DNA from 2 places in the Bacillus cereus group sp. RP43 genome. Region 1 is predicted to be linked to the other one. Evidence: a T-box and tRNA genes for the amino acid it is inferred to sense, from the RefSeq annotation. Region 1 holds a T-box; the other holds one or more tRNA genes.

Region 1 (3,385 bases):
AGTGGTCATACAATACAAAACTCATATGTTCAATTTTTTACGCTTCAATCACAAGCGTGGATTATTGTCGCAAGTGTATATTTAATTTCCCGCATTTCGTTAACGTTAAAAGGAATAAAGGAGATCAAAAATCATGGCGCAGATTGGGATTGAGGAGGACCTCATGCTTGCGTACCAAAAGGGAGATAAGCAGGCTGGGGAAAAACTATACGTTTTAATTAAACCAGCGCTATATACATTTTTGTATCGCTTTAACCGAGATGAACAATTAAGTATCGACCTTGTGCAAGATACGTTTTTGACGTTAGAACGAAAGAAACATATGTATGAACCTGAAAAGGGTAAAATAAAAACGTATTTATTTCAAATCGGTTATCGTCTTATGATTAATAAATTAAATAGAAGAAAAAAGTGGAGGACGCTCTTACCATTTTTAGTACCAGTTCAGGAGGTAGAGTTTTCACAAGAAGACCGTCTTACTGTAAGGGACGCAATTTTGAAAGTTCCTGAAGAACAGCGAGCTGTCCTCATCCTTTTTTATTATCATGATATGCAGCAAAAAGAGATTGCAGAGGTACTGGATATTCCTGTTGGAACAGTGAAATCGAGACTTCATAACGGGATAAAGAAATTGAAACAATTGCTGGAGGTGGATGAAATTGAGCGAAAATCCTTTTAAGAATGAATATAAATTAAAGCAGCATTTAGATAGTGACCATGTAGAAATACCAGATTTTCCAAAAACGGTAAGTCGCTTCGATCGATTACTTGGATTTCTTGCTTCTCCGGCGAAAGATCCTGTGGAAGCGACGATTGGGAATGATTTATCGGTTTTGTTCCATGTATCGTTATTAGTTGGTGTTCCAGTTCTTTCTTTGCTGATAATACTATTATTAGTTTGAGTGAAAAACATACCGTATTTGAAAACGGTATGTTTTTTTGTTAGATCTAAAATTATTCCATTTATTATGGCGTTTTATGTTAATATATTAATGTTTAATGTGGAATAGAGGTGGGAAAAGTGAGACATTGTTCTAATTGTGGAAGAAAAATTCAAGATTACGATAATTATTGTAGCGGTTGTGGTCATTATTTAGAGAAAGTAAGAAAAGATGATTTCGTGACTGAAGTAGACAATAAAGAAAAATTACCTGTAAAGAGTAAGATGGCTATGTTATGGGAGCAAAAATTAGTAAAAAGAGGTTTGCTTGCTTTCTTAATTATCATTAGTAGTATTGTTCTTATTTATATGAATTCATCTCCGTTTAATACGATGAAAGGTTATTGGTATACGGAAAAATATCATAACTATATTCAAATTCGAGAAATAAACGATGAATATATTGAAATGGTCTTCTATGATAAAGGAAGAAAAGAAAAAGTTATTCAAGGAAATGTCGTAAATCATAAAAGAGATACTGTGAATTTCTACGTGACTGATCGCGGGAAAAATGTAATGACAACATTAGAATTAAAAGATGGAATGCTTTATTATTTTAGTCCAGAAGATACTGCTTCAGGAAGAATGGAATTTACAAAAGGGACGAAAGAGGAATTTAATAATTTCTATAACGTAAAAGACTTTTATAATTCGAATTAAATTTCCTATTTTCTTCAATTTGACACATACTAGTAAATAATGATATAAAGAAAAGTATATGAATAATTGAGCGTGGAAAGGGAGAAGTAGTGATCATTTCCCTGTTTTAGAGAGCTGATGGTCGGTGAAAATCAGCACATAGATGATCGCGAATTACGCCCCTAGAGCATCTTTTTTCGATTGAATTGTATTCAAAAGGGAAAAGACGGTGCTAAGCCGTTATAAAAATAAGGTGGTAGGCTTTTTTTGCCTGCAACTAGGGTGGTAACGCGATGATTAAAATCGTCCCTTATTTGAAGGGGCGATTTTTTTATGTTTTCAACCTTCACGCCAGTAATGAACTTAAAGGAGAGTATGTAGGACATGGGTATTTTACAAGATCTTGAATTTCGCGGGCTAATTAATCAGCAAACAGATGCTGAAGGATTAGAGCAATTATTAGAAAAAGAAAGCGTTAAATTATACTGTGGTTTCGACCCGACAGCGGATAGCTTACATATTGGTCATATGTTACCAGTATTAATGTTACGTCGTTTCCAATTAGCTGGTCACCAACCAATCGCACTTGTTGGCGGTGGTACTGGTATGATCGGTGATCCAAGTGGTAAAAAAGCAGAGCGTACATTAAATACGAAAGATACAGTTGCTTACTACACAGAAAGCATTAAAAACCAACTTTCAAACTTCTTAGAGTTTGAAAACGTGGAAAACCCAGCAACAATGGCTAATAACTATGATTGGCTTGGTAACTTAGATGTAATTTCATTCTTACGCGATATCGGTAAAAACTTCGGTTTAAACTATATGTTAGCAAAAGATACAGTAGCATCTCGTTTAGAGACTGGTATTTCATTCACTGAGTTTAGTTATATGATTTTACAATCATACGACTTCTTAAACTTATACCAACACCATAATTGCCGCTTACAAATCGGTGGTAGTGATCAATGGGGTAACATTACAGCTGGTCTTGAATTAATCCGTAAATCAGAAGAAGATGCGAAAGCATTCGGTTTAACAATTCCGCTTGTTACAAAATCTGACGGTACGAAGTTTGGTAAAACAGAGGGCGGCGCAATTTGGTTAGACCCAGAGAAAACAACTCCTTATGAGTTCTACCAATTCTGGATCAATACAGATGACCGCGATGTAGTTAAATACTTAAAATACTTCACATTCTTATCTCATGAAGAAATTCTTGAGCTTGAGAAGCAAGTAACTGAAGCACCAGAAAAACGTGCAGCACAAAAAGCATTAGGATCTGAAATGACAAAACTTGTTCACGGCGAAGAAGCGTTAGAGCAAGCAATTAAAATTTCAGCTGCATTATTCAGTGGTTCTGTAGCAGAACTTACTGCAAGCGAAATCGAGCAAGGATTCAAAGATGTACCATCTGTAGAACGTACTGCAGAAGATACAGTATTAATCGACTTACTTGTAGAAAGCAAAATTTCACCATCTAAACGTCAAGCACGTGAAGATGTAACGAACGGTGCAATCTACGTAAACGGTGAGCGTACACAAGCATTAGATTATGTTGTAACTGAAAACGACCGCATCGAAGGTAAATTTACAATCATTCGCCGCGGTAAAAAGAAATATTTCTTAATTCGTTACTAATCAAAAAAGAATTTAAAACAAATAGTACCCCGAATTGTAGGCTGAAAAGTCTATGATTCGGGTTTTTTTATTTATACATTTAGATTGCCTCATGATTTCTTTTAAATAGAATATGAAAAATTAATACGAGCATATAAAGTAAGCTAATTAACATAACGATAAATG
Region 2 (3,385 bases), 3.9 Mb from region 1:
CAATATGCATAGAAGCGTTATAATAAATCCCTGTGACTCCGATTGGTTTCACCGTTAATCCTGTTTCCTCCATTATTTCTCTACAAACAGCTTGATCGAGTGCTTCTCCTTCTTCTCTGTCCTCCTGGCATTTCCCACGTATCAGCTCGCCAGTGCACTTTCGTTAAAAGCACCTCATTCTTTTCATTTGTTAAATAACCTGCTACGGCAACAATATGCTTTGGTGTTTTATGCTCCACAGAAATACCTCCTAGAAATACGATTATTTAAAATGCAAACCTATAACCATCTTCCCTAACAGCTACAAAATACCTTTAATACTTTACCACCTTAATTAACTCCATAAAAAAAGACCCTATCCGTTAAACGAAAGGGTCTCCTGTCTTTTATTATTCTCCTAGGTCTACGTTGTGGTAAACCTGTTGTACATCTTCTAAATCTTCTAATGCATCAACCATTTTTTCAAATTGTTCTTGAGCATCTTCAGGAAGTTCTACATCACTTTGTGCAAGCATTGTTAATTCTGCAACTGTAAATTCTTCAACACCAGCATCTTTAAGTGCAGATTGTACTGAATGGAACTGATCAGGTTCAGCATAAACGATAACAGAATCTTCTTCTTCTAGAATGTCACGTGCATCTACATCTGCTTCCATTAAGATTTCAAGAACCTCATCTGACGTTTTACCTTCAAGACCGATAACAGCTGTCGCATCAAACATGTAAGCCACAGAACCATTTACACCCATGTTACCACTGTTTTTGCTAAATGCAGCTCGTACATCTGCTGCAGTACGGTTTACGTTATTTGTCAGTGTATCTACAATTACCATAGATCCATTTGGTCCAAAACCTTCATAACGAAGCTCGTCATAATTTTCTTCTGAACCGCCTTTTGCCTTTTCAATTGCACGGTCAATAATTGTTCTTGGTACGTTGTATGTTTTCGCACGCTCTAATACGACTCTTAGTGTTTGGTTTGATTCTGGATCTGGCTCGCCTTGTTTTGCTGCCACATAAATTTCACGTCCAAATTTCGCGTATATACGGCTTGTATTTGCATCTTTTGATGCTTTTTTGTCTTTAATATTATTCCATTTACGGCCCATACTTTCCACTCTCTTTCCCATTTTAAATCTACATAAAAATATTAATATGAAATATAATGTGTATTCAACACATTTTTAAAAGAAATATAAAAAGTTCATTTTTGATTCATATTACAGACATAATATAAATCACTATCATTTTGTTCTTTCGACAAGTTATATTATACATGAATTCCTAAGTTTATTACGAATTTTAGAATCATATAGAATAATTTAACAAAAAAGACTCTAACATTTCTGTTAGAGTCTTTTTTAAGTCACCGATACCGATGGTCGGGGTCGAACCGACACTCCCGAAGGAACACGATTTTGAGTCGTGCGCGTCTGCCAATTCCGCCACATCGGCATAAAATAAAGGCGGCAACCGGATTTGAACCGGTGGTAAAGGTTTTGCAGACCTCTGCCTTACCACTTGGCTATGCCGCCATATGAAGTTAAAATGGAGCGGAAGACGGGATTCGAACCCGCGACCCCAACCTTGGCAAGGTTGTATTCTACCACTGAACTACTTCCGCAAAAATGGCTGGGCTAGCTGGATTCGAACCAGCGCATGACGGAGTCAAAGTCCGTTGCCTTACCGCTTGGCTATAGCCCACCGAAGTTTTACTTAATTATATGTAAGTATCCATTAATTTATTTATAATTTTAAAAAATAAAATGGGGCGACTGATGGGAATCGAACCCACGAATGCCGGAGCCACAATCCGGTGCGTTAACCACTTCGCCACAACCGCCATGTTGTGTTTATATATTTGGCAGGGGCAGTAGGAATTGAACCCACACTGGAGGTTTTGGAGACCTCAGTTCTACCTTTAAACTATGCCCCTATGTAAAATGGTGGAGGGGGGCAGATTCGAACTGCCGAACCCGAAGGAGCGGATTTACAGTCCGCCGCGTTTAGCCACTTCGCTACCCCTCCGAAACTTACATGGTGCCGGCTAGAGGACTTGAACCCCCAACCTACTGATTACAAGTCAGTTGCTCTACCAATTGAGCTAAGCCGGCATATTTTATTAAAATGGTGGCTCGGGACGGAATCGAACCGCCGACACGAGGATTTTCAGTCCTCTGCTCTACCGACTGAGCTACCGAGCCTTATTAAAATGGCGGTCCCGACCGGGGTCGAACCGGCGATCTCCTGCGTGACAGGCAGGCATGTTAACCACTACACCACGGGACCATTTGGTTGCGGGGACAGGATTTGAACCTGCGACCTTCGGGTTATGAGCCCGACGAGCTACCGTACTGCTCCACCCCGCGACAATATTATTCATATAATTTATATGGTGGAGGATGACGGGATCGAACCGCCGACCCCCTGCTTGTAAGGCAGGTGCTCTCCCAGCTGAGCTAATCCTCCAAAAGTGGTGACCCGTACGGGATTCGAACCCGTGTTACCGCCGTGAAAGGGCGGTGTCTTAACCACTTGACCAACGGGCCAAATATTATAAATTCCTTATGGCGGAGAGCAAGGGATTCGAACCCTTGATACGCTTGTGACGTATACACGATTTCCAATCGTGCTCCTTCGGCCAACTCGGACAGCTCTCCAATGGCTCCGCAGGTAGGAATCGAACCTACGACCGATCGGTTAACAGCCGATAGCTCTACCGCTGAGCTACTGCGGAATAATATTGCCTGGCAACGTCCTACTCTCACAGGGACAAGGTCCCAACTACCATCGGCGCTAGAGAGCTTAACTTCCGTGTTCGGTATGGGAACGGGTGTGACCTCTCTGCCATCATTACCAGACATTATTCTTTTGAGACAATAATTATTATAACTTATTCAAACTGAAAGTCAATAAGTTTTTTATATTCTCTCAAAACTAGATAACGTTGCTTCATATTATATGGTTAAGTCCTCGATCTATTAGTATTCGTCAGCTCCACATGTCGCCACGCTTCCACCTCGAACCTATCAACCTGATCATCTTTCAGGGATCTTACTAGCTTACGCTATGGGAAATCTCATCTTGAGGGGGGCTTCATGCTTAGATGCTTTCAGCACTTATCCCTTCCGCACATAGCTACCCAGCTATGCCCTTGGCAGAACAACTGGTACACCAGCGGTGCGTCCATCCCGGTCCTCTCGTACTAAGGACAGCTCCTCTCAAATTTCCTACGCCCACGACGGATAGGGACCGAACTGTCTCACGACGTTCTGAACCCAGCTCGCGTACCGCTTTAATGGGCGAACAGCCCAACCCTTGGGACCGACTACAGCCCCAGGATGCGATGAGCCGACATCGAGGTGCCAAACCTCCCCGTCGATGT

The links. The T-box of region 1 lies ahead of tyrS (tyrosine--tRNA ligase). A T-box ahead of a tRNA ligase gene usually reads a tRNA of that ligase, here a tRNA-Tyr.
Positions count from the first base shown of each region.
Region 2: it has a tRNA-Tyr gene. The T-box ahead of tyrS (tyrosine--tRNA ligase) is inferred to sense a tRNA for this amino acid. The anticodon was not compared.

Region 1 is NZ_JARVHQ010000001.1:772,144-775,528, forward strand. Features, by position in the region: gene QCI75_RS04000 (hypothetical protein) at 1-153, shown strand, start outside; gene QCI75_RS04005 (RNA polymerase sigma factor) at 134-679, shown strand; gene QCI75_RS04010 (hypothetical protein) at 660-902, shown strand; gene QCI75_RS04015 (zinc ribbon domain-containing protein) at 1,013-1,600, shown strand; T-box leader at 1,665-1,893, shown strand; gene tyrS (tyrosine--tRNA ligase) at 1,964-3,220, shown strand; gene QCI75_RS04025 (YjdJ family protein) at 3,300-3,385, opposite strand, start outside.
Region 2 is NZ_JARVHQ010000001.1:4,634,180-4,637,564, forward strand. Features, by position in the region: partial or broken gene QCI75_RS24060 (NUDIX hydrolase) at 1-239, opposite strand, end outside; gene QCI75_RS24065 (YebC/PmpR family DNA-binding transcriptional regulator) at 390-1,109, opposite strand; tRNA gene QCI75_RS24070 (tRNA-Leu) at 1,374-1,455, opposite strand; tRNA gene QCI75_RS24075 (tRNA-Cys) at 1,465-1,535, opposite strand; tRNA gene QCI75_RS24080 (tRNA-Gly) at 1,550-1,624, opposite strand; tRNA gene QCI75_RS24085 (tRNA-Gln) at 1,630-1,704, opposite strand; tRNA gene QCI75_RS24090 (tRNA-His) at 1,768-1,843, opposite strand; tRNA gene QCI75_RS24095 (tRNA-Trp) at 1,863-1,936, opposite strand; tRNA gene QCI75_RS24100 (tRNA-Tyr) at 1,945-2,028, opposite strand; tRNA gene QCI75_RS24105 (tRNA-Thr) at 2,039-2,114, opposite strand; tRNA gene QCI75_RS24110 (tRNA-Phe) at 2,129-2,204, opposite strand; tRNA gene QCI75_RS24115 (tRNA-Asp) at 2,214-2,289, opposite strand; tRNA gene QCI75_RS24120 (tRNA-Met) at 2,293-2,369, opposite strand; tRNA gene QCI75_RS24125 (tRNA-Val) at 2,394-2,469, opposite strand; tRNA gene QCI75_RS24130 (tRNA-Glu) at 2,475-2,549, opposite strand; tRNA gene QCI75_RS24135 (tRNA-Ser) at 2,569-2,660, opposite strand; tRNA gene QCI75_RS24140 (tRNA-Asn) at 2,663-2,737, opposite strand; rRNA gene rrf (5S ribosomal RNA) at 2,746-2,861, opposite strand; rRNA gene QCI75_RS24150 (23S ribosomal RNA) at 2,962-3,385, opposite strand, start outside.